DNA from 3 places in the Spongisporangium articulatum genome. Region 1 is predicted to be linked to each of the others. Evidence: predicted binding sites of a transcription regulator. Region 1 holds the regulator's gene; each other region holds the start of a gene.
The links. The regulator HrcA, encoded in region 1, represses chaperone genes, less so after heat shock. The targets are predictions, from matches to a motif close to GNTNGCACTCGGNNNNNCCGAGTGCNANC.
Positions count from the first base shown of each region.

Region 2: the regulator HrcA is predicted to act here: its motif matches at 5,211-5,239, upstream of ACIB24_RS12120 (acetolactate synthase large subunit).
Region 3: the regulator HrcA is predicted to act here: its motif matches at 8,342-8,370, upstream of groL (chaperonin GroEL).

Region 1 is NZ_JBITLV010000002.1:501,099-511,290, reverse strand. Features, by position in the region: gene ACIB24_RS08590 (hypothetical protein) at 1-497, shown strand, start outside; gene ACIB24_RS08585 (16S rRNA (uracil(1498)-N(3))-methyltransferase) at 553-1,299, opposite strand; gene dnaJ (molecular chaperone DnaJ) at 1,296-2,429, opposite strand; gene hrcA (heat-inducible transcriptional repressor HrcA) at 2,452-3,492, opposite strand; gene ACIB24_RS08570 (DUF3097 family protein) at 3,608-4,486, shown strand; gene panB (3-methyl-2-oxobutanoate hydroxymethyltransferase) at 4,693-5,619, shown strand; gene hemW (radical SAM family heme chaperone HemW) at 5,691-6,920, opposite strand; gene ACIB24_RS08555 (MOSC domain-containing protein) at 6,920-7,582, opposite strand; gene ACIB24_RS08550 (AMP-dependent synthetase/ligase) at 7,609-9,468, opposite strand; gene lepA (translation elongation factor 4) at 9,546-10,192, opposite strand, start outside.
Region 2 is NZ_JBITLV010000003.1:526,831-537,022, forward strand. Features, by position in the region: gene ACIB24_RS12100 (branched-chain amino acid aminotransferase) at 1-414, opposite strand, end outside; gene ACIB24_RS12105 (3-isopropylmalate dehydrogenase) at 529-1,602, opposite strand; gene ilvC (ketol-acid reductoisomerase) at 1,730-2,761, opposite strand; gene ilvN (acetolactate synthase small subunit) at 2,814-3,329, opposite strand; gene ACIB24_RS12120 (acetolactate synthase large subunit) at 3,335-5,116, opposite strand; gene ACIB24_RS12125 (putative bifunctional diguanylate cyclase/phosphodiesterase) at 5,307-8,303, opposite strand; gene ilvD (dihydroxy-acid dehydratase) at 8,352-10,049, opposite strand; gene ACIB24_RS12135 (sirohydrochlorin chelatase) at 10,141-10,192, shown strand, end outside.
Region 3 is NZ_JBITLV010000001.1:1,138,520-1,148,711, forward strand. Features, by position in the region: gene ACIB24_RS05345 (pyridoxal phosphate-dependent decarboxylase family protein) at 1-13, shown strand, start outside; gene ACIB24_RS05350 (DUF3263 domain-containing protein) at 97-339, shown strand; gene ACIB24_RS05355 (LytR C-terminal domain-containing protein) at 514-990, shown strand; gene ACIB24_RS05360 (hypothetical protein) at 992-1,441, opposite strand; gene ACIB24_RS05365 (cold-shock protein) at 1,661-1,867, shown strand; gene ACIB24_RS05370 (DUF397 domain-containing protein) at 1,980-2,177, opposite strand; gene ACIB24_RS05375 (DUF397 domain-containing protein) at 2,381-2,611, opposite strand; gene ACIB24_RS05380 (helix-turn-helix domain-containing protein) at 2,762-3,637, opposite strand; gene ACIB24_RS05385 (hypothetical protein) at 4,032-4,199, shown strand; gene ACIB24_RS05390 (bifunctional 3'-5' exonuclease/DNA polymerase) at 4,288-5,895, opposite strand; gene ACIB24_RS05395 (MFS transporter) at 6,224-7,822, shown strand; gene ACIB24_RS05400 (MarR family winged helix-turn-helix transcriptional regulator) at 7,852-8,319, shown strand; gene groL (chaperonin GroEL) at 8,529-10,154, shown strand.

The sequences.
Region 1 (10,192 bases):
TCACCGACGTCCTGTACGCCCTGCGCGGCTGGGACGACGCCACCGCCGGTGCCGTGCACGTCGTCGCCGCCACCGCCTACGCGCTCGTGCTGCTGCGGTTCGTCACCTGGTCCGACGACGACCGGGCCGCCGCCCTTCTCCTGGCCGTGGGCACCGTCGGCGCGGCCGGCAACGTGGCGTACGGGTTCAACACCATCCACGTCTCGCTGGGCGACACCGACCTGGTCGACGCCACCGGCGCCGCGAACCTGATCAAGCCGTGGGGCCTGGCCTTCCCGGCGACGTTCCTGCTCGCCGCGTGGGCCCTGCGGCGCGTGGCCCCGCCGTGGGCGCGAGCCCTTCTGGTGGTCGCCGGGATCGCCTGGCCCGTGGCCCACATCGCCAACGTCGCATGGCTGGCCGTGGCCGTGAACGTCGTCCTGGTCGTCGCGTGCCTGGAGCTGGGCCGCAGCGTTCAGGTCGGGACGACCAGCCCCCGCACGGCGGTCACGGTGTGACAGCGCGCCCGCCTGGTGAGCACTGTGTGACACCGGGCCCACGGCGGCGCATCGGTCAGGCCCAGCGGCCGGTCGCCGCCGAGAGCCAGGCCAGCGCGACCGGCCCGGCGGACGACGTCCGCAGCACCTCCGCGCCCAGCCGGACCGGTCGCGCGCCCGCCGCACGCAGCTGATCGAGCTCGTCGGCCCCGATGCCGCCCTCGGGGCCGACGAGCACCAGAACCTCTCCGGACACCGGAAGGTCCACGGAGACCAGGCTTTCCGTGGCCTCCTCGTGCAGTACGAGGGCGACGTCGGCGACCGCCAGCCGCGCGCACAGCCCGGACGTCGTCAGCGGCTCCTCGACGAGCGGCACCCACGCGCGGCGCGACTGCTTGGCCGCCTCGCGGGCGGTGGCCTGCCAGCGGGCCCGGCCCTTGGCGAGCTTCTCGCCCTCCCAACGGGACACGCTGCGCCCGGCCTGCCACGGCACGACCGCGTCCACCCCGACCTCGGTCGCGGTCTCCACCGCCTGCTCGTCGCGGCCGCCCTTGGCCAGGGCCTGCACCAGCCCGAACCGCACGGCCGCCCGCGGGACCGAGCTCACGTCGTCCACCAGCAGGTCGAGCGAGGCCCGGGCCGCGGCCACCACCGTGCACCGGGCGACCGTCCCGGCGCCGTCGGCCAGGTCCACGGTCTCGCCCGCCCGGACCCGCCGGACCGCGGCGGCGTGCCGGCCCTCGTCGCCGTCCAGCACGAACGGCGAGCGCGGGCCGAGCCCGGCCAACGCGCCCGGCTCGACGAGGAAACGGGCGAGACTCAACGCCCCGCGAACCGGTCGCGCAGCTTGGAGAAGACACCCTGCTGGGCCGGGGTCAGACGGCCCTCCGGACGTTCCTCGCCGCGCAGGGCGGCGAGCTGGCGCAGCAGGGCCTTCTGCTCGTCGTCCAGCTTGGTCGGGGTCTGCACTGACAGGTGCACGAACAGGTCACCGCGCCCGGTGCCGCGCAGGTGGGTCACGCCGAGCGAGCGCATGGTGCTCGTCTCGCCCCCCTGCGACCCGGCCTTGACGTCGAGTTCCTGCGGCCCGTCGAGGGTTTCGAGCACGATGGTGGTGCCGAGCGCGGCCGCGGTCATGGGCAGCTCGACCGTGCAGTGCAGATCGTCGCCGCGCCGCTCGAACACCTCGTGCGGCTTCAGCTGGATCTCGACGTACAGGTCGCCGGCGGGCCCGCCGCCGGGGCCGACCTCGCTCTCCCCGGACAGCTGGATGCGGGTGCCCGTGTCGACGCCCGCCGGGATCTTGATGTTCAGCGACCGGGTGCTGCGCACACGCCCGTCGCCCGAGCACTCCAGGCACGGGCTGGGGATCACGGTGCCGTAGCCCTGGCAGGCGACGCACGCCTGCGTGGTCATGACCTGGCCGAGGAACGACCGGGCGATCCGCTGGACCTGACCCCGGCCGCCGCACACGTCGCACACCTTGGGCGAGGTGCCGGGCTGGCAGCAGCTGCCGCCGCACACCGAGCAGACCACGGCGGAGTCGAAGTTCAGTTCCTTGGCGCCGCCGAAGACCGCCTCGGAGAGGTCGATCTGGACCCGGATCATCGCGTCCTGCCCACGCCGTTGCCGCGGCATCGGGCCCCGCCCGCCCCCCGCGGCGCCGGCGCCGCCGAAGAACGTCTCGAAGATGTCACTGAAGCCGAACCCGGCCCCGCTGCCGCCGAAGCCGCCGTTCAGACCGCCGTCGCCGCCCGCGTCGTACTGGGCCCGCCGTTCGGGGCTGGACAGCACCTCGTAGGCCCGGCCGACCTCCTTGAACCGCTCCTCCGCGCCCGGGTCGTCGGGGTTGACGTCGGGGTGCAGCTTGCGGGCCAGCTTGCGGTAGGCCTTCTTGATCTCCTCGGAACTCGCATCGCGCGAGACCCCGAGCACCTCGTAGTAGTCGCTCACCTGTCTGCTCTCTGAACGCGCCTCACGACGTGAGGATCCGCGTCACGTACCGCGCGACCGCGCGGACCGCGGCCATGTTCGTCGGATAGTCCATGCGGGTCGGGCCGAGCACGCCGAGCCGGGCCACGACCTCTCCCCCGGATGCGTAACCGCTGGCGACCACCGCCGCTTCCTGCAGGCCCTCGTGGGCCGTCTCACTCCCGATCAGCACGCCCACCCCACCCGCGCCGTCGGCCATCTCGGACAACAGCTTCAGCAGGACGACGTGCTCCTCGATCGCCTCCAGCACCGGGCCGATGGTGGAGACGAAATCCCCGGAGCGGGCCAGGTTGGCCGTGCCGGCCAGCACGATCCGCTCCTCGCGGTCGATGTCGAGGGAGTCGTCGAGCGCCTCGAGCACCGCCTGGACGACGGGCCGCTCGGCGGGCTGGAACCGGTCGCCGAGCCCGAGCACCAGCTGCGGGACGTCGCGCAACGAGGCTCCGGCGGTGGCCGCGTTCAGCCGGGTGCGCAGGACGGCCAGGACGTCGGTGCCGGCCAGCGGCTCCTCGACCAGTGAGACGCCCGGCGGCAGGGCGACGACCCGCTGCTCGACCCGCCCCGAGTTGGTGATCAGCACGAACAGCACCCGCTCGGCGCCCAGCGGCACCAGCTCGACGTGCTGCACGGTCGAGCGGGTCAGCGACGGGTACTGCACGACCGCGACCTGCCGGGTGATCTGGGCCAGCAGCCGCCCGGTGCGCTCCAGCACGTCGTCCAGGTCGACCGCCCCGTCGAGCAGCCCCTGGATGGCCCGCTTCTCGGCCGGGCTCAACGGCTTCACGGTGCTGAGCCGGTCGACGAAGAGGCGGTACCCCTTGTCGGTCGGGATCCGCCCGGCACTCGTGTGCGGCTGCGTGATGTAGCCCTCGTCCTCCAGGGCCGCCATGTCGTTGCGGATCGTCGCCGGGGAGACCCCGAGCGCGTGCCGCTCGACCAGCGCCCGCGAGCCGACGGGTTCCCGGGTCTGCACGTAGTCCTCGACGATGGCGCGCAGCACGGCGAGCTTGCGGTCCTCGCTCATCGGGCGTCACCTCCCTCGGGGTCGTTGGCACTCGCGTGACAAGAGTGCCAGTCTACCCGCCCCCCGGCGTTGCGGCTCGGCCCACGAGTCCGCTCCGATTAGCGTCCGCAACGTGATGAATCGTCCTCCCGGCGGCTACGACCGTTACGGCACCGACGTCCTGGCCGCAGGCCGGCCGAAGAAGCGCGAGCTGCCCGAGGTGGCCGCGGAGACCGGACTCGTGGTCGAGGACGTGGAGACCGGCTGGGTCGGGGCCGTCGTCCGGGTGGAGAAGAGCGGCGGGCTGCACGTCGTGGTCCTGGAGGACCGGCGCGGCAAGACCCGGACCTTCGAGCTGGGCCCGGGTTTCTGGGTGGACGGCGTCCCCGTGCGGCTGGTCCCGCCCGTCGCCGCGGGCGCCGCCGGGCCGGTGCGGACGGCGAGTGGCTCGTACGCGGTCGCGGGCGCCCGGGCACGGGTGGCCCGGGCCTCGCGGATCCTCGTCGAGGGACTGCACGACGCCGAACTGGTGGAGAAGGTGTGGGGCGCCGACCTGCGGGTGGAGGGGGTCGTCGTCCAGCCGTTGCACGGGGTCGACGACCTGGCCGCCGCCGTCCGCGAGTTCGGGCCCGGGCCGGGGCGGCGGATCGGCGTCCTGGTCGACCACCTGGTGTCCGGGTCGAAGGAGTGGCACGAGGCGGTGGCCGTGGCCCAGCGGGTGCCGGGGGCGGCCGCGCACGTGCTGGTGGTCGGGCACCCCTATGTCGACGTCTGGCAGGGCGTGCGGCCGGCGCGGCTCGGCCTGGCGGAATGGCCGGTCATACCCAAGGGCCGGCCGTGGAAGGAGGGCGTGCTCGCCGAGCTGGGCTGGCCGCACGCGACCCAGGCCGACGTCGCGCGCGGCTGGAAGCGCATCCTCGGGTCGGTGACGAGCTACGCCGACCTGGAACCGGCCCTGCTCGGCCGGGTCGAGGAGTTGATCGACTTCGTGACGGGCGACTCCGCCGACCGCTGAGCCCTGCCCCCCGACCCCGGCATGCCCAGCCAAAGCACAGAAAATCGGCCGAGACGGCGCAGATTTCTGTGCTTTGGTTGGGCACGCCGCCGGTGAGGGCGTGACGGCACTCACCTCACGTACCTCTCGCGGAACCTCCGGCACGGAGTGACACTTCTTCGGCACGCGGTGCACGTCAGGGTGCGCCGCGCGAGGGACACGACGACGTGGACGCTCAGGAGGCATCCGTGGCCGAGAACGTGACTGCACCTCAGGTACGGGCCCGCAAGGTGGCCGCCGGCGGTGACCCGCTGGTGATGGTGACGGCGTACGACGCCCCGGGCGGCCTGATCGCCGACGAGGCGGGCGTCGACATCATCCTGGTCGGCGACACGCTGGCCATGGTCGTCCTCGGCTACGAGGACACCCTGCAGGTCACAGTCGAGGAGATGGCCCATCACACGGCCGCCGTCGCGCGGGCCCGGCCGCGCGCGATGGTGCTCGGCGACATGCCGTGGATGAGCTACCACGTCTCGACCGAGGAGACCGTGCGGAACGCGGCGAAGCTGATCCGCGCCGGTGCCGGCGCCGTGAAGCTGGAGGGCGGCGCCAAGCGGGCGCCGATGATCCGGGCCCTCGTGGACGCCGAGATCCCGGTCGTGGGGCACATCGGGCTGACGCCCCAGTCGGTGCACGCGCTGGGCGGTTTCAAGGTGCAGGGCAAGCAGGCGGACGCCGCCCGCGCGTTGCTCGCGGACGCCCAGGCCCTCGTCGAGGCGGGGGTCTTCGCCATCGTGCTCGAGGCCGTGCCCGACGAGGTCGCGCGCATGATCACCGAGTCGGTGCCCGTGCCGACCATCGGCATCGGAGCCGGCCCGCACTGCGACGGGCAGGTCCTCGTGTGGCACGACCTGCTGGGCTTCCAGGACCGGTTGCGCCCCAAGTTCGTCCGCACCTACGCGCACCTGAAGACCGAGGCGGTGGAGGCGATCCGGCGGTACGCGGCCGACGTGCGCTCCGGCGACTTCCCGAACGCCGCCGAGAGCTACCACCTGCCCGACGGGGTGGCCGAGACCTTCGGCCGGGACGCCGCCGTGCCCGAACCCGAGGCCACCCTCGCCTTCTACGGGGACGACGCGAGCCTCAACCCCTGAACGACCGTCGACGAGTGAATCTCGGCTGGACATGGCAGCCGAGATTCACTCGTCGATGCGTCAGGGCCGGCTCAGGGCAGAAGGCGCCGGACGACCGCGTCGGCCAGGAGCCGTCCGGGCCGGGTCAGCACGAGTCGCCCGGCCAGCGCAGCGCGACCGTCCACCAACCCGTCGGCGACCAGCGACGCGACGCGCGTGGGACGCCCGTCGAGCGGGACGTCATCCACCGGCAGCCCGTCGGCGAGGCGGACGCCGAGCAGCACCCGCTCCTCCTCGCGCTCGGCGGCCCCCAGGGTCTCGCGACCGGCGGCGGGCGACAGGCCCGCGGTGAGCCGCTGCGCGTAGGCACTGGGGTGCCGCACGTTCCACCACCGGACCCCGCCGACGTGCGAGTGCGCCCCCGGCCCGACGCCCCACCAGTCGTCGCCACGCCAGTAGCCGAGGTTGTGCCGGCACGCCTGCGCGGGTTCCCGGGCCCAGTTCGACACCTCGTACCAGCGCAGGCCGGCCGCCGCGAAGAGCTCGTCCGCCAGGTCGTACTTGTCGGCCAGGTCGTCGTCGTCGGGGGCGGGCAGCTCACCGCGCCGGACCTGTACGGCCAGGCGGGTGCCCTCCTCGACCACGAGGGCGTAGGCCGAGACGTGGTCGGGCGCGCAGGCCAGGGCTGCGCGGACGCTGGTCTCCCAGTCGCGCAGCGACTCCCCCGGCGTGCCGTAGATCAGGTCCAAGCTCACGGAAAGCCCTGCGGCCCGGGCGGCTTCGACCACCGCAGGGATGCGGAGCGGGTCGTGCGTGCGGTCGAGCGTGGCCAGCACGTGCGGCACGGCGGACTGCATGCCGAACGACACCCGGGTCACGCCCGCCGCGGCCAGCTGCGCCAGCGAGTGCGGGTCGACCGAGTCGGGGTTGGCCTCGACGGTGACCTCCGCCCCCGCGGCGAGGCCGAAGGTGTCGCGGACCCCGGCCAGCAGGGCGGCGAGGTCCGCGACCGGCAGGAGGGTCGGCGTCCCGCCGCCGAAGAACACGGTGGACGCCGGGCGCGACGGAACCGCGGCCGCGTCCAGAACCCTCCGGGCCAGGGCGATCTCGGTGAGCGCGTGCCCGGCGTAGGCGGCCTGGTCGCCGCCGCCGCCGAGTTCCGTCGCGGTGTAGGTGTTGAAGTCGCAGTACCCGCACCGCACCGCGCAGAAGGGGACGTGCACGTAGACCCCGAAGGCGCGCCGCGCCGCCCCGTCGGCGACGGTGCGCGGCAGGGTGCCGTCGGCGGGGGCCGGGTCGGCGAGCGGCAGGGCGGAGGGCATCAGCCGGTGGCCAGGCGCCGGGCCTTGCGCTCGGCGTCACGCCGCAGGTAAGGCTCCAGCTCGTAGCCCGTCGCCTCGGCGAACTCCAGCAGCCGGGCCATCGTCTCCGGCTCGGCGATCTTGGTGACCGCGCTGATCGGCAGGCCGTGGCCCGGCCGGTGGACGACCTGCACGGCGTCGCCGGCGCTGATCACGCCCGGCTCGACGACCGCCAAGTAGGCACCTGGCGCCTTCCGCTGCGTGAACCGCTTGACCCAGTGCGGCTCCCGCATCCGGTTCGCGAAGGTCGCGCACGGCGTGCGGGGGGACGTGACCTCCAGCAGGGGACCCACACCCGGTTCGCCGACCTGCCACCGCTCGCCCACCTCGGCACCGCTGACGTCGACGCCGCTGGTGCGCAGATTCTCGCCGAACAGCCCGGGCGTGACGTCGCGGCCCAGCTCGTCGGCCCACCGCTCGGCGTCCTCGTCGGCGTAGGCGTAGAGGGCCTGGAACCGGCCGCCGTGGTACTTCGTGTCGACCTGGGTGTCCCCCTCCAGCCCGAGCGCGTGGGCCGGCACGGGGCCGTCTACGGCACGCTTGTCGATCGCGGTCGTGTCGGGCTTCTCCCCGGGGTTGGGCAGGATCTCGTGCACGACGGCGACAGCGGTCACGGAGGCCATGTCCACCATTGTCGCAGGCCGACCGGTCAGCGGTAGAAGCCGTCCAGGACGTCGGCGTACTGGCGCTCCACGTGCCGGCGCTTCAGCTTCAGCGACGGCGTCAGGTCGCCGGCCTCCACGGTCAGGTCCCGGTCGAGGATCTCGAACTTCTTGATCGTCTCCCAGCGTCCAAGCCGGTCGTTCAGGGCGTCGACCGCGGCCTGGACGACGGCCCGCACCTGCGGTGAGCGGGCCAGGTCCGCGAAGCTCGCGTCGCCCTGACCGCGGGCGGTGGCCCAGGCGCGCAGGGCGTCCGGGTCGAGGGCGATCAGGGCGGTGATGAAGTTGCGGCCGTCGCCGTGCACGACGATCTGCGCGGCCAGGGGACACAGCACCTTGAACTGGGTCTCCAGCTGCTGCGGAGCGACGTACTTGCCGCCCGAGGTCTTGATCAGGTCCTTCTTGCGGTCCGTGATCCGCAGGCTGCCGCGCTCGGTGATCTCGCCGATGTCGCCGGTGTGGAACCAGCCGTCGTGCAGGACCTCCGCGGTCGCCTCCTCCAGGTGGTGGTAGCCCTGCATCACCCCGGGGCCGGCGATCAGGACCTCACCGTCCTCGGCGATCCGGACGCTCGTCCCGGGCATGGGCAGTCCTACGGTGCCGAACTCGTTGTGCCCCAGGCGGTTCACGAACGTGCCGGCCGACGTCTCGGTGAGGCCGTAGCCCTCCAGCACGCGCAGCCCCACCGCGTCGAACCACTCGGCGATGTCCCGCGACAGCGGCGCCGACCCGGAGATCATGAACCGGATCCGGCCGCCGAGCCGCTCGCGCACCGTCGAGAACACCAGCCGGTCGGCCAGCGCGAACTGGGCGGCCAGCAGCCCGGTGACGGGCCGGCCCTCCTGGCGCAGGGCCGAGGCCTTGAGCCCGACCCGCACCGCCCACTCGAAGATCCGTTGTTTCGCCCCGCCCTCGGCCCGCACCGCGGCGTACACGCCGGCGTGCACCTTCTCGTACACGCGGGGGGCCGCGGCCATCGTCGTCGGGCGCAGCACCGGCAGGTTGGTGACGATGTGCGTGACGTCGCCGTCGACGGCGGCCGCATGACCCGACGCGATCTGCGCGGCCAGCAAGGTCTTCCCGAACGAGTGCGCCATCGGCAGCCACAGGTAGCCCAGGTCGGACTGCTCGACCAGGCCGACCGACTGCTGGGCGACCGCCTCGTAGACCCACGAACTATGGCTCAGCCGAACGCCTTTCGGGCGACCCGTCGTCCCGGACGTGTAGATCAGGGTGGCCAGCTGGTCGCCTCGCACGGCTTCCGTGGCGCGGACGACGGCCTGGGGGTCACTGTCCAGATGGGCCCGCCCGCGCTCGCGCAGCTGAGCCCAGGACAGCACCCGGTCGCCCGCACCGGCCGGCGGCTCGCCGTCGATCAGCACGATGTACTCGAGCGGGAGGTCGACGAGTTTGGCGAGCTGAAGGTCGTTCTCGACGATCGCGAAGCGCGAGCCGGAGTCGGAGACGACGTGCTCGACATCCTCGGCCGAGCTGGTCGGGTAGACGGTGGTGGTCGCACCACCGGCGCAGAGGATCGCCAGGTCTGCGTGGATCCACTCGACCCTGGTGGCCGCCGCGACGGCCACCCGGTCCTCCGGGCGCAGCCCGAGACCCAGCAACCCGGCGGCGAGTTCGGTGACGAGTACGCCGGTCTGGTTCCACGTCTCGGGAAGCCACTCGCCCGAATCCGTACGCCGCAGATAGGACTGGAGGTCGGGTGTGCTGCGGACCCGGTCGACGAACATGGCGCCGAGGGAGGCGGGCGCGGCGGCCAGCAACCGTTGGTAGGTGGCCACCTCGTCGGGGCGAGCCGTGCTCTCCTGCCGGGTCAGGGTGTTGCCGTCCATGCGGGGCCCTCCAGTCGCCGTCGACCTCGGGATCACTGTAGGCGGGGAGGCCGCCTCCGGACAGGCGGGACCGGTTCTCAGTCCTTCTTCTTGCCCGTGGGCGCGTCGGAGGAGAGGGCGGCGATGAAGGCCTCCTGGGGCACCTCGACCCGGCCGACCATCTTCATCCGCTTCTTGCCCTCCTTCTGCTTCTCCAGCAGCTTGCGCTTACGGGTGATGTCACCGCCGTAGCACTTGGCCAGCACGTCCTTGCGGATGGCCCGGATGTTCTCGCGCGCGATGATCCGCGCCCCGATGGCCGCCTGGATCGGCACCTCGAACTGCTGGCGCGGGATCAGCTTCTGCAGCTTCCCGGCCATCATCACGCCGTAGGCGTAGGCCTTGTCCTTGTGCACGATCGCGCTGAACGCGTCGACGGGCTCCCCCTGGAGCAGGATGTCGACCTTGACCAGGTCGGCCGCCTGGTCGCCGTCCGCCTCGTAGTCCAGCGAGGCGTAGCCACGGGTGCGGGACTTCAGCTGGTCGAAGAAGTCGTAGACGATCTCGGCCAGCGGCAGCGTGTACCGCATCTCGACCCGGTCCTCGGAGAGGTAGTCCATGCCGCGCAGGGTGCCGCGCCGCTCCTGGCACAGTTCCATGATCGCGCCGATGAACTCCGACGGCGCCAGCATGGTCGCCCGCACGATGGGCTCCCTGACCTCCGCGATCTTCCCGGTGCCCGGGA
Region 2 (10,192 bases), on a different contig from region 1:
GTACAGCGACGCCTCGGGCCGGTCGTCGACCCACGCCCGGTCGGTCTTCACCAGCGCCTCGACCGCAGCCACGAAGTCCTCGACCGGCAGTTCGGGCAGGGCCAGCCGGCGGGCCGAGCGGACCAGCCGCTCGCCGTTGGCCTCGGGCCGGAACGCCCGGATCGTGCCGTCGGCGTGCTTGTACGCCTTGAGCCCCTCGAAGATCTCCTGCGCGTAGTGCAGGACGGCGGAGGCCGGGTCGAGCTGCAGCGGGCCGTAGGGGATGACGCCGGCGTCGTGCCAGCCCGCGTCGGCCGTCCACGTGGCCTTGAACATGTGGTCGGTGAAGTGCTTGCCGAAACCGGGGGCGGCCAGGACGGCGTCGCGCGCCTCGGGCGTGGCCGGGTTGGGGTTGGGGGTGTAGCTGATCTCCATCGCGGATGCTCCCTCGCGTCTCCGGCGCGCTGCGCGGGCTCGCCGGGTCAAGTCTAAATCGGACCGTACCAGCGGAGACGCGCTCCCCGGGCCCCGCCCCGGGAGGGGTGGAGGCTAGCCGGTGATGCGCGCGGCGATCGCGTCGCCGATCTCCGCCGTCGAGCGGGGGCGGCCGTCGGCGCCCTGGCGTTCGGCCAGGTCGGCGGCGACGGCCTGCTCTACTCGGGCGGCGGCCTTGTCGAGGCCGACGTGCTCCAGGAGCATCGCGACGGAGAGGATGGTCGCCGTCGGGTCGGCCTTCTGCTGGCCCGCGATGTCGGGCGCGGAGCCGTGCACCGGCTCGAACATGCTGGGCGCGGTGCGGTCGGGGTTCACGTTGCCGCTCGCGGCCAGGCCGATGCCCCCGGCGATGGCGGCCGCCAGGTCGGTGACGATGTCGCCGAACAGGTTGTCGGTGACGATCACGTCGAACCGGGCCGGGTCGGTGACCATGAAGATGGTCGCGGCGTCGACGTGCAGGTAGTCGGTCGTGACGTCGGGGAACTCCGCGTTCACGGCCTCGACGGTGCGGCGCCACAGGTGGCCCGCGTTGCTGAGCACGTTGTGCTTGTGCACCAGGGTGAGCTTCTTGCGCGGGCGGGCCGCGGCGCGGGTGAACGCGTCGCGCACGACACGCTCGACCCCGAACGCGGTGTTGATGCTGACCTCGGTCGCGATCTCGTGCGGGGTGCCCACCCGGATCGCCCCACCGTTGCCGACGTAGGGGCCCTCGGTGCCCTCGCGGACGACGACGAAGTCGAGCTCCTTGCCCTCCAGCACGTGCGGCGCCAGCGGGGTGGCGACACCCGGGTACAGGCGGGCCGGGCGCAGGTTGACGTAGTGGTCGAGCTCGAAGCGCAGCTTCAGCAGCAGGCCCCGCTCCAGGACTCCGCTCGGGACGCCGGGATCGCCGACCGCGCCGAGCAGGATCACGTCGTGCTGCCGGATCGCGGCCAGCTCCGACTCCGGGAGCGTCTCGCCGGTGGCGTGCCACCGGTTGGCACCGAGGTCGAACTCGGTGGTCTCGACGGTCGTGCCCTCACCGGCGACCGCCGCGTGCAGGACCTTCAGGCCCTCCGCGACGACCTCGGGGCCGATGCCGTCACCCGCGATGACGGCGATCTTCAGAGCGGCGGGAGCGTCGACCATGCCGTCGACAATAGCGCGACCATCCGCATGATGGGCTACATATCTCACCATGCGAGACGCATCGGTTGTGATCAAGGAATTCCCTGCTGCGGGTCGGCAGAGAATTCCTTGATCACGACCACGAGGACTAGCGCTGGGCGCTGCCCTCGACGTAGTCGCTGTCGTCGGACTTGACCCAGCTCATCAGCTTGCGCAGCTCGCGGCCGGTGGCCTCGATCGGGTGCTGCTCGCCCTTGGCGCGCAGGGCCTTGAACTCCGGCGCGCCGGCGTCCTGGTCGTCGATGAACCGCTTGGCGAAGGCGCCCGACTGGATGTCGGCCAGCACGCCCTTCATGTTCTCCTTCACGTGCGGGTCGATGACCCGCGGGCCCGACACGTAGTCGCCGTACTCGGCGGTGTCGGAGACGCTCCAGCGCTGCTTGGCGATGCCACCCTCGTACATCAGGTCGACGATCAGCTTCAGCTCGTGCAGGCACTCGAAGTACGCGACCTCGGGCTGGTAGCCGGCCTCGATCAGCGTCTCGAACCCGTACTGGACCAGCTGCGACGCCCCGCCGCAGAGCACGGCCTGCTCGCCGAAGAGGTCGGTCTCGCACTCCTCGGTGAACGTGGTCTTGATGCCGCCGGCCCGCAGGCCGCCGATGCCCTTGGCGTACGAGAGCGCGTTCGACCAGGCGTTGCCGGTCGCGTCCTTCTCGACGGCGACGAGCACCGGGACGCCGCGCCCGGCCTCGAACTCGCGGCGCACCAGGTGTCCGGGACCCTTCGGCGCGACCATGCACACGTCGACGCCCTCGGGCGGGGTGATGTAGTTGAACCGGATGTTGAAGCCGTGCCCGAAGAACAGCGCGTCGCCCTCGGCGATGTTCGGCGCGATGGCCTCCTCGTACACGTGCCGCTGCACGTGGTCGGGCGTGAGCAGCATGATCACGTCCGCCTCCTCGACCGCCTGGGCCGGGGTGACGACGCGCAGGCCCTCGGCCTCCGCCTTCGCCCGGCTCTTGCTGGCGTCGGGCAGACCGACCCGGACGTCGACGCCGGAGTCGCGCAGCGAGAGCGAGTGGGCGTGGCCCTGGCTCCCGTAGCCGATCACCGCGACCTGGCGGTTCTGGATCACCGAGAGGTCGGCGTCGTCGTCGTAGTACATCTCTGCTGCCACAGTGCTCTTGTCTCCTTCAGATGGTGCGGGGGTTGGGGGAACTCGGGGAAGGTCAGGCCGACCGCAGGGCGCGGTCGGTGATCGAGCGGCTGCCCCGCCCAATACCGACCAGGCCCGACTGGACGAGCTCGCGGATGCCGAAGGGTTCCAGCACCCGCAGGAAGGCCTCGATCTTGTCGGGGCTGCCCGTGGCCTCGATGGTCACCGCGTCCGGGGCCACGTCGATCACGCGGGCCCGGAACAGCTCGGCCGTCTCGAGGACGTGCGACCGGGTCTGCAGGTCGGCCCGGACCTTCACGAGCAGCATCTCGCGCTGGACCGAGGCGGTGGGCTCCAGCTCGACGATCTTGATCACGTTCACGAGCTTGTTCAGCTGCTTGGTGACCTGCTCCAGCGGGAGCTCGTCGACGTCGACGACCACGGTGATCCGGGAGATGTCCGGGTGCTCCGTGGGCCCGACGGCCAACGAGTGGATGTTGAACCCTCGGCGCGCGAACAACCCTGCGACACGAGTGAGCACGCCCGGCCGGTTCTCGACCAGCACGGACAGCGTGTGCTTCTGCGACATCTCTCTCAGTCCTCCCGGTCCCACTGCGGCGCCGTGTCGCGGGCCACCTGGATCTCGTCGTTGCTGACCCCGGCCGCGACCATCGGCCAGACCATCGCGTCGCGGTGCACGACGAAGTCGACCACCACTGGCACGTCGTTGATCTCCATGGCCTTCTCGATGGTGGCGTCCACGTCCTCCGGGCTCTCGCAGCGCAGCCCGACGCAACCGTACGCGTCGGCCAGCTTCACGAAGTCGGGGACCCGGCTGCCGACCGAGGTGTGCAGGTCGGTGTTGGAGTACCGCTCGTTGTAGAAGAGGGTCTGCCACTGCCGGACCATGCCCAGGCTGCTGTTGTTGATCACCGCGACCTTGATCGGGATGTCGTTGATGACGCAGGTCGCGAGCTCCTGGTTCGTCATCTGGAAGCAGCCGTCGCCGTCGATCGCCCAGACCGTCCGGTCGGGCATCCCGACCTTGGCGCCCATCGCCGCCGGCACCGCGAAGCCCATGGTGCCCGCGCCGCCGGAGTTGATCCACGTGTTCGGGTTCTCGTACTGGATGTGCTGCGCAGCCCACATCTGGTGCTGACCGACGCCCGCGACGTACAGGGCCTCGGGCCCGGCGATCTTCCCGATCCGCTCGATCACGCGCTGCGGCGACACCTCACCGGCCGGCGGCTCGGCGTAGCCCAGCGGGTACGTCTCGCGCCAGTCGTTCAGCTGCTTCCACCAGCCGGTCAGGTCGGCCCGGTGCCCGGCGGCGAACTCGGCGCCGACGGCCACGATCAGCTCGCTGATCACATCCTTCGCGTCGCCGACGATCGGCACGTCCGCCGTCCGGTTCTTGGAGATCTCGGCCGGGTCGATGTCGGCGTGCACGATCGCCGCGTGCGGGGCGAACGAGTCGAGCTTGCCGGTGACCCGGTCGTCGAACCGGGCCCCCAGGCTGACCAGCAGGTCGGCCTTCTGCAGCGCGGTCACCGCGGCGACCGAGCCGTGCATGCCGGGCATGCCCAGGTGGGCCGGGTGGGTGTCGGGCAGGGCCCCGCGGGCCATCAGCGTGGTGACGACGGGGGCCCCGGTCAGCTCGACCAGCTGGCGCAGCTCCGCCGCGGCCCGCGCCTTGATGACGCCGCCGCCGACGTAGAGCACCGGCCGTTTGGCCTCGGCCAGCAGCCGGGCCGCCTCGCGGACCTGCTTGCTGTGCGGCTTGGCCACCGGCCGGTAGCCGGGCAGGTCGATCCGGTCGGGCCAGCTGAACCGGGTCATGGCCTGCAGAGCGTCCTTGGACACGTCCACCAGCACCGGCCCGGGCCGCCCGGTCGAGGCGATGTGGAAGGCCTCGGCGATGGTCCGCGGGATCTCGGCCGGGTCGGTGACCAGGTAGTTGTGCTTGGTGATCGGCAGCGTGATGCCGCTGATGTCCGCCTCCTGGAAGGCGTCCGTCCCGATCGACTTGCTGGGCACCTGGCCGGTGATGGCCACCATCGGGACGGAGTCCATGTAGGCGTCGGCTATGGGCGTGACCAGGTTCGTGGCCCCCGGACCGGAGGTGGCCATGCAGACCCCCACCCGGCCGGTCGCGTGGGCGTAGCCCTCGGCCGCGTGCCCGGCGCCCTGTTCGTGCCGGACCAGGATGTGCCGGACCTTCTCCGAGTCCATCAGCGGGTCGTAGAGCGGGAGGATCGCCCCACCGGGGATGCCGAAGACGACGTCGACGCCTACCGCCTCGAGCGAGCGGACGAGGCTTTGGGAGCCGGTCATCTCGGACGTGGTGGTCGGTTCGCTACTGCGTGGGCCGGACATCGCGGGCCTCTCCTTGACGATGGATGGTGGGGACGAAAAAACCCCTCGGCCCTAGGGGCACAAGGGGTCGCGCGCGCGGCGGGTCGTGAAGACCGTCAGCCGGCGCGCTGTCCGAGTACGAGGACCAGACTCATGGTCTCACCTTCCCGCGCCGGTTCCGCGGTGTCAATCGCCGAACCGTGCGTCTCGCTTAGTGAGACGCGGCGTCCGCGTGCCGGTCGACCGGCTGCTCCGGCCGGCCGGAGGTCAGGCCGCTGGCCGGACGGTCGGAGCCGGACCCCGGGCGGTACGGGCGGCTGGGCCGGCTCGGCATCGGGTGCAGGAACGGCCCGGTGACCGGGGGCCGGGCGGCCCGATCGGCCCCGTCGGCCCCCTCGCCGGGTTCGGCAGGATGAGCCCGGTCGGCGCCGTCCGCGGCATCGGTGCTGCCGTTCCGGTCGGGCCACTGCGCGCCACCGGTCGAGGTGGCCGCCGCCGCGACGGCGGCCGGCGAGCGGGCGTCCGCCGGTTCGAGGGCGACCAGGTCGATGAGCAGCGGGACGTCGTCCGCACCCCCCGCGGTGAGCTCGCCCGGGCGGGCCCCGACCGGCATGGGCGGACCGGCCAGCACCTCACGCATGGCCTGCGGCGGCAGGGCCGGGGAGAGCGCGAAGCCCTGGCCGGCGTAGGCGCCGAGTTCGCGCAGCTGCCGCACGGACTCCAGCTCCTCCATCCCCTCGGCCACGACGAGCAGGCCCAGGTCGCGGGCCATCGAGACGACCGACCGGGCGAAGGCGGTGGCGCGCGGGTCGACGCCGACGTCGTCCAGCAGGGTGCGGTCGAGCTTGACCAGCTGCACCGGCATGCGACGCAGGTACGACAACGACGAGTAGCCGGTGCCGAAGTCGTCGATCGCCACCCGGACCCCCGCGGCCCGCAGCCGTTCCAGCGCCTCGACGGCGGGCCCGGTCTGCCCGGCCAGCTGGCTCTCGGTCAGTTCGAGGACGAGGTGCGAGGGGGGAAGCCCGCAGGCGGTCAGGATCGAGGTCACCGACCCGACGAACGACGGGCTGAGCAGCTGGTGCACCGACATGTTCACGCTGACGCTGGCCGGCGTCCCGGCGTCCACCCACTCGGCCGCCTGCTGCACGGCCTGGGTGAGGACCCACTCCCCCATCTCCAGGATGATCCCGGTGTCCTCGGCGACCGCGACCAGTTCGGCCGGGCTGACCAGGTCGTCCGGGCGGTCCGGCTCGGCCGGTGAGCCGGACCCGTCGCCGGACGTGAGATTCACCCCGGGCGGCAGCCGCAGCAACGCCTCCGCCCCGACCACGAGACCGTCGGCCAGCCGGACGATCGGCTGGTAGGCGACCGCCAGGCGCCCGGCGTCCAGCGCCTCGCGCAGCCCGATCGCGATGTCGACCCGACGCCGCGCGCTCTCCTCGAGTTCCGGCGTCCACCGCCCGACCCCGGCCCGGCCGCGGGCCTTGGCCTCGTACATCGCGAGGTCGGCCTGGTGCACGAGTTCGGCCGCCTGGTCCTGCGCGGTGCTGGCCCGCCGGCCCGCCGGCAGGCCCGCGCCGCTGACCCCGACGCTCACGCCGAGGGTCACCGTGCGGTGGCCGACGGCGAACGGCGGGCTGATCGCCTCGACCACGCGCCGGGCGGCCAGCTCGGCCTCCTCCGGGCCGAGCCCCTCCAGCCCCATCACGAACTCGTCGCCGCCGAACCGGCCGACGATCGTGCGGCGGGCGTCCAGGGCCCCGGCGATCGCCTCGAACCGGCCGGCGACCTCGGTCAGCACGCGGTCGCCGGCGCCGTGGCCGAACCGGTCGTTGACCGCCTTGAACCCGTCGAGGTCGGCGTACAGGACGACGACGTCCGGCCCGGCGGGCTGCGCGCCGGCCGGCGCCTCGCTGGGTTCGGCGAGCCAGGAGCCGACCACCTCCAGCAGGTGCGCGCGGTTCACCAGGCCGGTCATGTGGTCGTAGCGGGCCAGCCGCTCCAGCCGCTGGCGCAGCTCCACGGAGTCGGTGACGTCGTTCAGGTTGGCGACCGCGCCGCCGGGCACGGCCCGCAACCGCAGCTGGGCGGTACCGGTGGCCGGTGGGGCCAGGCGCAGCTCCACCTGCGCGGAGTCGGTGCGGCCCCGGGTCACCGCCAGCACGGCCTCACGCACCGAGCGGCGGTCCTCGGCCCGGGCCAGGTCGTCGAACGACCGGCCGGTCAGCGAGGCCGGGGTGCGGTGCAGCAGGCGGACGGCGGCCGCGTTGGCCGACTGCACGCGCCCGTTGGCGTCGAGCCGGACGATCAGGTCGGACGTGTTCTCCACCAGAGCCGCCATCCGCTGCCGGGAGGCGGTGAGACTGCCTACCAGGGCGAGGTTCTCGCGCAGGGTGAAGGCCTGGAGCACGACGAGACCGGCCACCACGGCACTGACCAGGACGACGTGCATCGGCCCGGTGGTGCCGAACAGGGCCTGCACGCAGACGATCACGACCGCGCTGCTGGCCAGCACGTAGGGCAGGGCCCGGACCCGCGGCAGCGGCTGGTCGGCGGCCCGCGGCGGGCGGGGCACGCGGGTCAGGGCGATGGAGACCAGGCCACCGGCCAGGACCACCACGGCCTGCAGGGCGTAGGGCACGGTGCCGGCCAGACCGTCCCAGGCGGCCAGCGCGTCGCCGCCGAAGAGCAGGAGGACCGCGGCCGACGCCACCGCGAAGATCTGCCGGTTGCTGCCCACCCGCAGGGTCTCGGGGACGAGCACGGACAGCCGCAGCAGCAGGGCCAGGACGGCCAGGTCGACCATCGCGGGCGCGGCGTGCAGCACGGCGCTGGGCCGCGGTGAGACCGGCGCGTGGGCCAGCACCCAGACGATCGTGGTGCAGGAGGCCGCGACGAGGACCGACTCGGCGATGGCCACCCCGAGGCCGCCGATGAGCGCGGTGATCCGGCGGACGACGCCCGCCGCCATCACCAGGACCGCGCAGGCCGCGACCAGCAGCAGGACGTCCCGGACGACGCCGAACCCGTCGCCGACGCCCGGGCCGGCGAACAGGCCGGCGACCCGCGCGGCGCCCTGCAGGGTGCACGTGGCCACCACGAGCTGGGCCTCGCGCCGGTTGAACGGGTGCTCGACCTCAGCCGCCCGCCACCACGCACACCCGGCGGCGGTCGCCGTCGCGATGAGCAGGAGGTCGAGCAGCACGGGTCGAGGCTAGCTCGTAATCCTTTTTGGTGGTGATCATGCACAAAGTCAGTGGCAGACGGCGCCCTTCGAGGCGGACTGCACCAGCCGCGTGTACTTGGCCAGCACGCCCCGGGTCCACTTGTGCGGCACGGGCTCCCAGCCCTCCTTGCGGCGCGCGATCTCGTCGGAGTCCACGAGCAGGTCGAGGGTGCCGTGCGCGACGTCCAGCCGAATCCGGTCGCCGTCCCGGACGAAGGCGATCGGGCCGGCGTCCACCGCCTCGGGGGCGACGTGGCCGACGCACAGACCCGTCGTCCCGCCCGAGAACCGGCCGTCGGTCAGGAGCAGCACGTCCTTGCCCAGCCCGGCGCCCTTGATGGCGCCCGTGATGGCCAGCATCTCGCGCATCCCCGGGCCCCCCTTCGGGCCCTCGTAGCGGATGACCACGACGTCCCCGGCGGTGATGGTGCCGTCCTCGAGGGCGTCCATGGCGGCCCGCTCGCGGTCGAAGACGCGGGCGGTGCCCTCGAAGACGTCCTCGTCGAAGCCGGCGCTCTTGACCACGGCCCCCTCGGGGGCCAGCGAGCCGTGCAGGATCGTGATGCCGCCCGAGCGGTGGATCGGCTCCTGCATGGAGCGCAGCACCTTGCCGTCCAGGTCCGGGGGTGCGATCTCGGCCAGGTTCTCGGCCATCGTCTTCCCCGTCACGGTCATCACGTCGCCGTGCAGCAGGCCCGCGTCGAGCAGGGCGCGCATCACCACCGGGACGCCGCCGATCCGGTCGACGTCGGTCATCACGTGCCGGCCGAACGGCTTCACGTCGGCCAGGTGCGGCACGCGCTCGCCGATCTTGGTGAAATCGTCCAGCGTGAGCGGGACTTCGGCCTCGTGGGCGATGGCCAGCAGGTGCAGCACCGCGTTGGTCGAGCCGCCGAACGCCATGACGACGGCGATCGCGTTCTCGAACGCCTCGCGGGTCATGATGTCCCGCGCGGTGATGCCCTTCTTCAGCAGCTCGACGACGGCCTCGCCCGAGCGACGGGCGAACCCGTCCCGACGGCGGTCGGTGGCCGGCGGCGCCGCGGACCCCGGCAGGCTCATGCCGAGCGCCTCGGCCGCGCTGGCCATCGTGTTCGCCGTGTACATCCCGCCGCACGCGCCCTCGCCGGGACAGATCGCGCGCTCGATCGCGTCGACGTCCTCGCGGCTCATCAGCCCGCGGGCGCACGCCCCGACCGCCTCGAAGGCGTCGATGATCGTGACGTTCTTCTCCGTGCCGTCGGAGAGCTTGGCCTTGCCGGGCAGGATCGACCCCGCGTAGAGGAAGACACTCGCCAGGTCGAGCCGGGCCGCGGCCATCAGCATGCCGGGCAGGCTCTTGTCGCAGCCCGCGAGCAGGACGCTGCCGTCCAGGCGCTCGGCCATCATCACGGCCTCGACGCTGTCGGCGATGATCTCCCGGCTGACCAGCGAGAAGTGCATCCCCTCGTGGCCCATCGAGATGCCGTCGGAGACGGAGATGGTGCCGAACTCCAGCGGGTACCCACCCGCCGCGTGCACGCCGTCCTTGCTGGCCTTGGCCAGCCGGTCGAGGCTCAGGTTGCAGGGCGTGATCTCGTTCCACGAGCTGGCCACGCCGATCTGCGACTTGCCCCAGTCCTCGTCGCCCATGCCTACCGCGCGGAGCATCCCCCGGGAGGCGGTCTTCTCCAGACCGTCGGTGACGTCACGGCTGCGGGGCTTGATGTCAGGTGTCTCGCTCACGGCGTGATGCTACGCCCGCGGGTGGAACCCCATAGACGCGTCCTGGGCCTGTCGAGGTTTCCTCGCGCACAGAATTCGCCAAGATGTCGGGGTGAGCCAGCATCCAGCCCTGATCGCCTGTGGCCACGGCACCCGCTCGCCCG
Region 3 (10,192 bases), on a different contig from region 1:
CACGATGGAGTAACGACGGTAGCCCGACGCCGTCGGCGCCTGGGCGCCTCCTCCCTCGCAACGCAGACTGTCGGTGGTCCGTGAAAGGTTCACGGCATGCTCACCGAGACCGAGACCGAAATCCTCGCTTTCGAGCGGCAATGGTGGAAATACGCCGGGGCGAAGGAGCAGGCGATCCACGAACTCTTCGACATGTCGTCCACCCGGTACTACCAGGTCGTGAATACTCTGATCGACAGGCCTGAGGCGCTGGCGCACGACCCGATGGTGGTCAAGCGTCTGCGACGCACTCGGGAGTCCCGGCGTCGTGCCGGGGTGACCAGGGCGTTCGGTGCATGAGGGCCTGTCCCGTCGTCGCGGTACCGGCCGCGGCGCCCAGGTCCGCCGGGAGTAATGCGAATGTCCAGGTCGTCCGTCGACGAACGTGCCGCGGCACCCCTTGAGGCGAGCCGCAAGGGCGCCCACCGCGCCCGGGCCCGTGCCTTTCCGAGTGCGGTGCCCATCGTCGCCGGCGTGGCGGTCATCCTCCTCGTCGCCGGAGGCGTCTACGCCGTGCTGACCGGCGGGTCGAACCCGACCCAGAGCGTGGCGGGCGCCGAGGACGACACCACCCCCAGCGCGAGCGCCAGTGCCACCCCGAAGGCCACCCAGAGCGCCACGACCCAGACCACGCAGAGCGCCCCGGCCCGCACCCAGTCGGCGGCCACGGTCGACAAGTCCGTCGACGTCGTCGTCCTGAACTCCGTCTCGGTGCAGGGTCTGGCCTCACGCGTGAAGGCCAGCCTCGAGGCCGACGGCTGGAACGTGGTGAAGACCGGCAACTCCCAGGAGCGGGGGCTGGCTACCACGAAGGTCTACTACCCGTCGGCGGCGTTGAAGCCCACCGCCCGGCAGATCGTCAGGGACCTCGGGTTCGGCACGATCATTCAGAACGCTTCGGTGTCCGGCAGCGGCACGATCAAGATGGCGCTCGGCTCCGACGCGACGTAGCTCAACTACTGGTGTAGCCGCCCTCATGCAGGTCGGCGGCCACCTCGAAACCGTTGCGCAGCGCGGGGTTTCCCGTGTGCCACTTCGACCACGCCGATGCGAGACCGTAGGCGGGCAGGAAGCCGAGGGGCCCGAGCCACCGGGCGTACTGACCGGCGTGCCGGGCCTCGTGGCGCAGCAGGTGCGGGCGGTGGGCGAGGCGCTCCTCGTCGATGCCGAGCAGCACGACGTCCCCGATCGTCATGGCCCGCCCGCTCACCGGCAGGAAGCCCCGGTAGCCGCTCGCGATGATCAGCCCGAACTCACCCCGGCGCAGCTGCGCGTGCCCGAGCTTGGCCGCCAGCAACCCCAACGGGGTGGCCAGGTTGACCCAGTTGACGGCCCGCCGCAGCCGTATCGCCGCAGGCCGGGAGGCGGGTGGCCGTCGTCTGCGGGGTCTCGGTTCGACCATGTCATCAGCGTAGAGCGGATGAGGAAGGGATCCCCCACACGGGCTAGGGAGACGCTAGTGTATGGAGTGGTCGAACAGTTCGATGAGCACGTCCTCCCTGCATCACGCAAGAGGCCCGCACGTTGGACCATCCCGACATCCCCTCGGGGTTGGCGGCGAGCGTGAGACCCGACGTGGGCGAAGTGCCCAGGTCGTCGGAGTGACACAGCAGGAGCAGGAATGGCTCAGGGAACCGTCAAGTGGTTCAACGCCGAAAAGGGGTATGGCTTCATCACCGTTGACGGTGGTGGCGCCGACGTGTTCGTCCACTGGTCTGCGATCCAGATGGACGGGTACCGCTCCCTCGACGAGGGTCAGCGGGTCGAGTTCGAGGTCGGGCAGGGTCAGAAGGGCCCGCAGGCCGAGGCGGTTCGCCCCGCACAGTGATCGGTTTCCCCGGGGCGTAACCGCCGCACCGAAATCGACGGACCAGCCGTCCCGCGTCCAACCGGGGCGGCTGTTTCCGTTTGCGCCCCAACATCATTCGCCGAACTAGGGCTCAGACGTCGAACTCCCCGGCCTTGACGCCGGCCACGAACGCCCGCCACTCGTCGCGGTCGAAGGTCAGCACCGGACTAGCGGTCGTCTTGGCGTCGCGCACCCGGACCTCGTCCCCGCGCTGCACTTCGACGCATCCCGAACCGGCGCAGTACGACGAAACCTGCCAGCCGTTGCTTTCCAGTCGACCATGAGCCATTAGGCACCTCCCCGCTCGGGCGCCTCGGCCTCGACCCCGGTCCCCTACAGGTTCCGCGCCGCGACGCCTTGACTTTCGAGATTAGGTGGACATGGCGAAATCGACAACAGGTGCGATGCGAAGACGTCCAGATGGACAGAGAAGAGGGCCTGCAACCGCAGAATGTGCGGTCGCAGGCCCTCCTCCGGGCGATAAGCGTCTGTTCAGAGGTCGAATTCGCCTGCCTTTACCCCTGCGACAAAAGCCGTCCATTCTCCCGCGTCGAAGACGAGTTCGGGACCCGAGGCCTGCTTCGAGTCTCGGATTCTGACTTCGCCTCCCAGTTGAACAGCAACGCAACCTGAACCACCACAGTACGACGAGATGCGGTAGCCGGTTTCGTCCGGACCGGTCACTTTGGAGCCTCCTCTGTTCTTGGGGCTCGAGACCGGCATGGTCACCTCCGGTGACCTATGAATGGCAGCCTGAGCCACCACGTCAGGTCTTGCCAGGGTATGCGCGGTTCGCAACAACCCCCTTCTTCCTCCCCGTGTCCTTATCTGGCAGGAAGCTCTTGGTGGCCGGGGACGGGGCAAGGGCTGTGGTCATGCGGCAGCGGCCCATGTCTGGCGGGCAGCGCGCAACCACGCCTTGCTCTGCTCCTCGGGCAGCGCAAAGCGCTCGACTACGTCTTCGAACACGGTGCGGTAATGAGTCACGTGCTCGTCCGTGTCGACAATGAAGTTTCCCAACAAGCCTTCGACGTAGACCACATCGTGGAGCGGGGTGTCCGCATCGAAGGTCAAGATCTGAAACGAACCATCCGTCGCGGGATACACCCCGGTGGCGAAGGGCACCACCTGAAGTGTCACGTTCGGTAGCTCGGAATCTTCCAATAAGGAGGCGATCTGGGCGGCCATGATGTCCGGCGAACCAATCTCACGCTTGAACATCGCCTCGTCGATCACGAAGTGCGCCGCGATGGCGCCATCGATGAGCCTTTCCCGTCGACGCTTCCGTGTGGCCACCAGATCCGCAATAAGGTCTGGCCCCATCTCCCCCGGCGGGCGCAAGCGATCGAGGAGGCCGCGCGTAATGTCGGGTGTCTGGAGAAGCCCTGGAAACCTGAGGGTCTCGATCATAAACATCCCGGCGGCAGCGTCTTCGAGGGCGACGACGGTACGAACCTGCTCGTCCAGGGACCGGTAGTCCTGCCACCAACCCGGCTTGCGGGCGTCGGCGGCTGCTTGTTGAAGTTCCTTCTGGACCGCCTCCGTCAGGTTGTACAGGCGGCTCAGGTCGCGGATGTCACGGGGTTGGACGCCGCGCCCTCCGGTCTCCATGCGACTGATCTTGGCTGGGGAGCACATCAACTCGGCAGCGGCCTCATCAACCGTGCGGCCAGCTTGGATGCGGAGCTCGCGCAACCGGGCCGCGAGTTCCAATCGGCGCACCGTGGGGTTGGAAGACTTGCCCGCCATCGCCAACCCTCTCCGTGCGCGATGTCAATTGCCAACGATCGTTGCAGATGCGCTAATGACATACGAAAGCGGGCACTCTACTCTCGAGTCATCGGCATATGCCAACCGCCAGGGGAGGAGGCATATGACAGCTGAATAGTTCTCGCCAAGAGGCTGGCGCGCAAGCGACGCGCCAGATTGAGACCCAACGTTCACAGGCGCATCAGCGCAGGTGAAGGGCCCCAAAGCGGCGGAAGCCCACGTGTGGCGACACGAGGGCTTCCCGGCGGCCGGGCCTCTCCCGAGCTTCAGACCCATCCCGGGGCACTTCAGCCAGTTAAGGAGGCCGCTATGAAGAAAGCTACGCCCCTGAAGTCAGCAAAGCACGCCTTGACGACGTTAAGACGTGATTGCGATGGATAGCCTCGCGGTGATCGTCTTCGCCGCCCTCTTTACGGCCTACATCATGGTCCGGTTCTGGAAGCAGGTCATCGGTCTACTCCTGATTCTGTTCCTGGCCGTGGTGTTCGTCGGGATCTTCGGCCTCGCCGAAGGTGTTCACATGCTCGACTACAGCAGCTGAGGAGGGGGCAGCTCGCTCAACACGGGCGAGCTGCCCCGGTCGGTACGCGTCGCCGGCACCACGGGGGCCGGTTCCGCTGAACCGACCCTCAACCCTTTTCGGCGTACGAGTCGGCCACCACCGCCTGGAGCGGCACGTGCACGCCCACGTCACCGAGCACCAGCCGGGTGGCCTCCTCGCCGGCTTCGGTCACGGCCGAGACCACTTCCTCCGCAAGGGTTTCCGGCGCGTGCACGATCACCTCGTCGTGCTGGAAGAAGACCAGGTCGGCCCGCCCGTGCGCCCGGCCCAGGCCCGCGAGCCGCAGGCGCAGCCCCGCCACCAGGGCGTTGGCCCAGTCGGCGGCCGACGCCTGGATGACGAAGTTGCGGGTGAACCGGCCCCGGGCACGGGATCTCGCCAGTGCCACCGGTTCCGGCGCCGATTGCCAGCCCTCACCCGGTGGCGGGCAGGTACGGCCGAGCACCGAGCGTACGGTCAAACCGTCCTCGCCACGGCGGGCCGCGTCCTCCAGCAGTGCGAGGGCGGCGGGGAACCGGCGCCGTAACGCCGCGAGACCGGCCGCCCCGGAACCTCCGCCCCCGCCGTACATCGCCGACAGCAGGGCGAGCTTCGCCTCGGCCCGCGCGTCGGCCCGACCCAGGGCGCGGGTCGCGATCTCGGTGTAGAGGTCCCCCGCCCGGGTGGCCGCCACCATTCCCGGGTCACGGGAAAGGGCCGCCAGGACACGGGGTTCCAGCTGGCCGGCGTCGGCCATCACCAGCTTCCACCCGGCGTCGGCCACGACGGCGCCACGCACGGCCCGGGGGATCTGCAGGGCCCCGCCGCCGCGGGTGGCCCACCGCCCCGACACGACACCGCCCGGGACGTACTCGGGGTGGAACCGCCCGTCGCGCACCCACTGGTCGCGCCAGGCCCACCCGTGCGCGACGTGCAACCGGGCCAGTTCCTTGTACTGCAGCAGCGGTTCGACCACCGCATGCTCGTGCCACTTCAGCTCGTGGGCCCGCGTCGTCTCCACCGGAATCCCCGCCCGATGCAGGGCTTTCAACAGTTCGACGGGGGAGTCGACGTTCAGCCGGGGGGCCTCCAGGGTCGCCGCGATCGTCTCGGCGAGCGACTGCAGCACGGCCGGTCGCCCCCATCGCGGCCGCGGCCCGAGCAGCTGCGTCAGCAGCGCGTCGTGCGCGTCGGCCCGCCACGGCAGGCCGACGAAGCCCATCTCCGCGGCCGCCAGCGCCGCCGCCGACTCGGCCGCGACGAGCATCGGGAAGCCGGGGCTGACCGCCCGAGCGGCCTCCACCCGGCCCAGCTGCTCGCTCAGGTCGGGCCCGTCGGGACCGGCGGCCGTCGCCTCGAACAGCTGGGCCTGGACGACGTCCGCCCGATCGGCCCCCACCTCACCGAACGCCGCTCCCGGGGGTGCCACGCCGGCGTGCCAGGAGAGGAGGGCCTCGGTCAGCCCGAGGTCGTGGCACCGTCGCACCCGTACCCCGCCCCGCAGCAGCACCGGGTAGACGGCGGCGGTCGAGGCCCAGACCCAGCGCGGCGACGCGTCGAGAGGGCCGGCCGCCCCCTCGAGGCGGGCGGCCAGCGCGACCAGGCCGGCGTCGTCCACCTGCTCCAGCCCGGCGCCGTGGCGCACCGCCCAGCCGCCGGCCACGGCGCCGACCTCCACGTACGCGCCGGCCCTCACCCCGCCATGGTGCCCGGCGCCACCGACAGCCCGTGATCGTGTCGCGCGGGGCAGGAGGTGCTGCGCGGGCTGGACGAGCGCGTGGGTGAGGCGGTCGAACGGATCGCGGCGATGGCCCGGCTGCCGTAGGAGGCGTGGGCGGTGTGGCCGCTCTCACGTGCCCCGAGACAACTTAGTTCGCGTACAACAAGTAATATTGCTGGACGTGAGCCTCGAAACCCCGTCCCAGCCCCAGCCCGTCGTCGAAACGCCCAAGGCGCGCACCCTGCGCTGGGACGCCGACCATCCCGCCTACCGCTGGGTGGCGCTGTCGAACACGACCATCGGGATGCTGATCGTGACGATCAACGCCTCGATCATGCTGATCAGCCTCCCCGCGATCTTCCGCGGTCTCGGGCTCAACCCGCTGGCCCCGGGCAACATCGGCTACCTGCTGTGGATGATCATGGGGTACCTGCTGGTCACCGCGGTCTTCGTGGTCAGCCTGGGTCGGCTCGGCGACAGCGTGGGCCGGGTCCGGATGTACAACCTCGGCTTCGTCGTGTTCACGGTCGGCTCGGTCGCGCTCGCGCTCACCCCGCTGTCCGGCGGCGGTGGCGCGCTGTGGGTGATCGGGTGGCGCCTGGTTCAGGCCGTGGGCGGCGCCATGTTGTTCGCCAACTCGACGGCGATCCTCACCGACGCCTTCCCGCCCCACAATCGCGGCATGGCGCTCGGCGTCAACCAGATCGCCGCGGTCGCCGGGTCGTTCCTCGGTCTGATCGTCGGGGGCGTGCTCTCCGAGGTGTCGTGGCGGGCCGTGTTCTGGGTCAGCGTGCCGATCGGCGTGGTGGGCACGATCTGGTCGTACCGCTCGCTGCACGAGCTCGGTGACCGGCGGCCCTCGAAGGTCGACTGGCTGGGCAACATCACGTTCGCCGTGGGGCTGAGCGCCCTGCTGGCCGGCATCACCTACGGCATCCAGCCCTACGGGACGCACTCCACCGGCTGGACGAACCCCTGGGTGCTGGCCGGGCTGATCGGCGGCGCCGCCCTGCTGGTGGCCTTCGTCGTCGTCGAGAACCACGTCGAGGACCCGATGTTCCGGCTCGGCCTGTTCAAGGACCGGGCCTTCGCCCTGGGCAACTTCGCCGGCCTGCTGGCCAGCATGGGCCGCGGTGGCATGCAGTTCATGCTGATCATCTGGCTGCAGGGCATCTGGCTGCCGCTGCACGGGTACAGCTACGAGTCCACCCCGCTGTGGGCGGGCATCTACCTGCTGCCGCTGACCGTCGGGTTCATCGCTGCCGGCCCGATCTCCGGCACGCTGTCGGACCGGTTCGGGTCGCGGCTGTTCGCCGTGACCGGCCTCCTGATCACCGCGGCCACCTTCATCGGGCTCATCGTGATCCCGGTCGACTTCAACTACTGGGTGTTCGCGGCGCTGGTGTTCTTCAACGGCGTCGGGTCGGGCATGTTCGCCTCCCCGAACGCCTCGGCGATCATGAGCGCCGCTCCGCCCGACCAGCGGGGGGCCGCCGCCGGGATGCGCGGCACGTTCTTCAACGCCGGGTCGTCACTGTCGATCGGTGTGTTCTTCTCACTGATGATCGCCGGCCTGGCCGCGCACCTGCCGACCACGATGACCGCCGGGCTCGAGGCGCACGGCGTCTCGAGCGGCGTCGCCCAGCAGGTCGGGGCCATCCCGCCCGTCGGCTCGCTCTTCGCGGCCTTCCTCGGCTTCAACCCCATCAGCGAGCTGCTGGGGGCCGACAACCTGGCCAAGCTGTCGCCCACGAACGCAGCCACCCTGACCGGCAAGGAGTTCTTCCCCAACCTGGTCTCCGGCCCGTTCCACGACGGTCTTGTGGTGGTCTTCGTCGCCGCAGCCGCGATGATGGTCGTCGCGGCCGTCGCCTCCGTGTTCACTCGGCAGGAAGGCAACTGACGGCCGGGGCGTCGACGGGAGGAGGGCACGTGGTCGGGGACGCGGACGTCGTCACGGACGTTGACACTGGTGTGATCGAGGACGACGAGGTGCTGGCCCGGTTGTCGGTCGCGTTGGGGCGGCTGACCCGCACCCTGCGCCGCGGCGACGAGTCCGGGCTGGGCCCAGGCAGCATCTCGGCGCTGGCCACGCTCGTCCGGTCGGGGCCGATGCGCCTGGGCGACCTCGCCGCCCGTGAGGGGGTGGCCCCGCCGACGCTGACCCGGATCGTCGCCCTCCTGGAGGAGTGCGGGTACGTCGAGCGCTCACCCGACCCGGCCGACCGGCGGGCCAGCCTGGTCTCGGCGACCGGTGCAGGCGAGGCGGTCCTGTCCGGCGTCGGCGGGGCGCGCCGGTCCAAGCTGGCCCAGCGCCTGGCCGGGCTGCCCGCCGCCGAGCGGCAGCGGCTGCTGGCCGCCGTCCGGGCCCTCGAACTGCTGGCGGACGACGACGCCTGAGGCGTTCACCAGGGGCTGAGCGGCTTGCACTCGGTAGGGTCGAGTGCTAATCATGGAGCTGGCACTCTCGAGGTGAGAGTGACAAGTTCGCTTCCGATCGGGCAGGCGAGAGAGGTACCGGACCGGGACGTGACCGGTCCGTGGCCCCTCGTCCGTCGCGGGCGTCTCCCGGTCGACCACCCACCCGTCCGTGGAGGGAACACCAACCGATGGCCAAGATCATCGCGTTCGACGAGGAAGCCCGTCGCGGCCTCGAGCGGGGTATGAACACCCTCGCCGACGCCGTCCGGGTCACCCTCGGGCCGAAGGGCCGCAACGTCGTCCTGGAGAAGAAGTGGGGCGCCCCCACGATCACCAACGACGGTGTGTCCATCGCCAAGGAGATCGAGCTCGACGACCCCTACGAGAAGATCGGCGCCGAGCTGGTCAAGGAGGTCGCCAAGAAGACGGACGACGTCGCCGGTGACGGCACGACGACCGCCACCGTGCTGGCCCAGGCGCTGGTCCGCGAGGGCCTGCGCAACGTCGCCGCCGGCGCCAACCCGATGGCCCTCAAGCGGGGCATCGAGAAGGCCACCGCCGCCGTCAGCGAGGAGCTGCTGAACCAGGCCAAGGAGGTCGAGACCAAGGAGCAGATCGCGGCCACCGCGAGCATCTCCGCGGCCGACCCGGCCATCGGCGAGCTCATCGCCGAGGCGATGGACAAGGTCGGCAAGGAAGGCGTCATCACCGTCGAGGAGAGCAACACCTTCGGCCTCGAGCTCGAGCTCACCGAGGGCATGCGCTTCGACAAGGGCTACATCTCCGGTTACTTCGTCACCGACCCGGAGCGGATGGAGGCCGTCCTCGACGACCCGTACATCCTCCTGGTCGAGTCGAAGATCAGCTCCGTGAAGGACCTGCTGCCGCTGCTGGAGAAGGTCATCCAGTCCGGCAAGCCCCTGGCGATCATCGCCGAGGACGTCGACGGCGAGGCGCTGTCGACCCTCGTCGTGAACAAGATCAAGGGCACGTTCAAGTCGATCGCCGTCAAGGCCCCGGGCTTCGGCGACCGTCGCAAGAACATGCTGCAGGACATCGCGATCCTGACCGGTGGTCAGGTCATCTCGGAGACCGTCGGCCTCAAGCTGGAGACGGCGACCCTGGACCTGCTCGGCCAGGCCCGCAAGGTCGTCATCACCAAGGACGAGACGACGATCGTCGAGGGTTCCGGCGACGCCGACCAGATCGCCGGCCGGGTCAACCAGATCCGCGCCGAGATCGAGGCGAGCGACTCCGACTACGACCGCGAGAAGCTGCAGGAGCGCCTGGCCAAGCTGGCCGGCGGTGTTGCGGTGATCAAGGCCGGGGCGGCCACCGAGGTGGAGCTCAAGGAGCGCAAGCACCGCATCGAGGACGCGGTGCGCAACGCCAAGGCCGCCGTCGAGGAGGGCATCGTCGCCGGTGGTGGCGTGGCCCTGCTCCAGGCGTCGAAGGTCGCGTTCGAGAAGCTCGAGCTGACCGGTGACGAGGCCACGGGCGCGAACATCGTCAAGGTCGCCGTCAGCGCTCCGCTCAAGCAGATCGCGGTCAACGCCGGTCTCGAGGGCGGCGTGGTGTCGGAGAAGGTCTCGAACCTGGAGCCCGGCTTCGGCCTCAACGCGGCGACCGGCGAGTACGTCGACCTGATCGCCAACGGCATCATCGACCCGGCCAAGGTGACGCGCTCGGCGCTGCAGAACGCGGCGTCCATCGCGGCGCTGTTCCTCACCACCGAGGCCGTCATCGCCGACAAGCCGGAGAAGGCGGCGGCTGCGGCCGGCGGCGCTCCGGACATGGGCGGCATGGACTTCTGATCCCCCTGCGGGACAGCGGTTCTCGTAGCAGGGCGGGT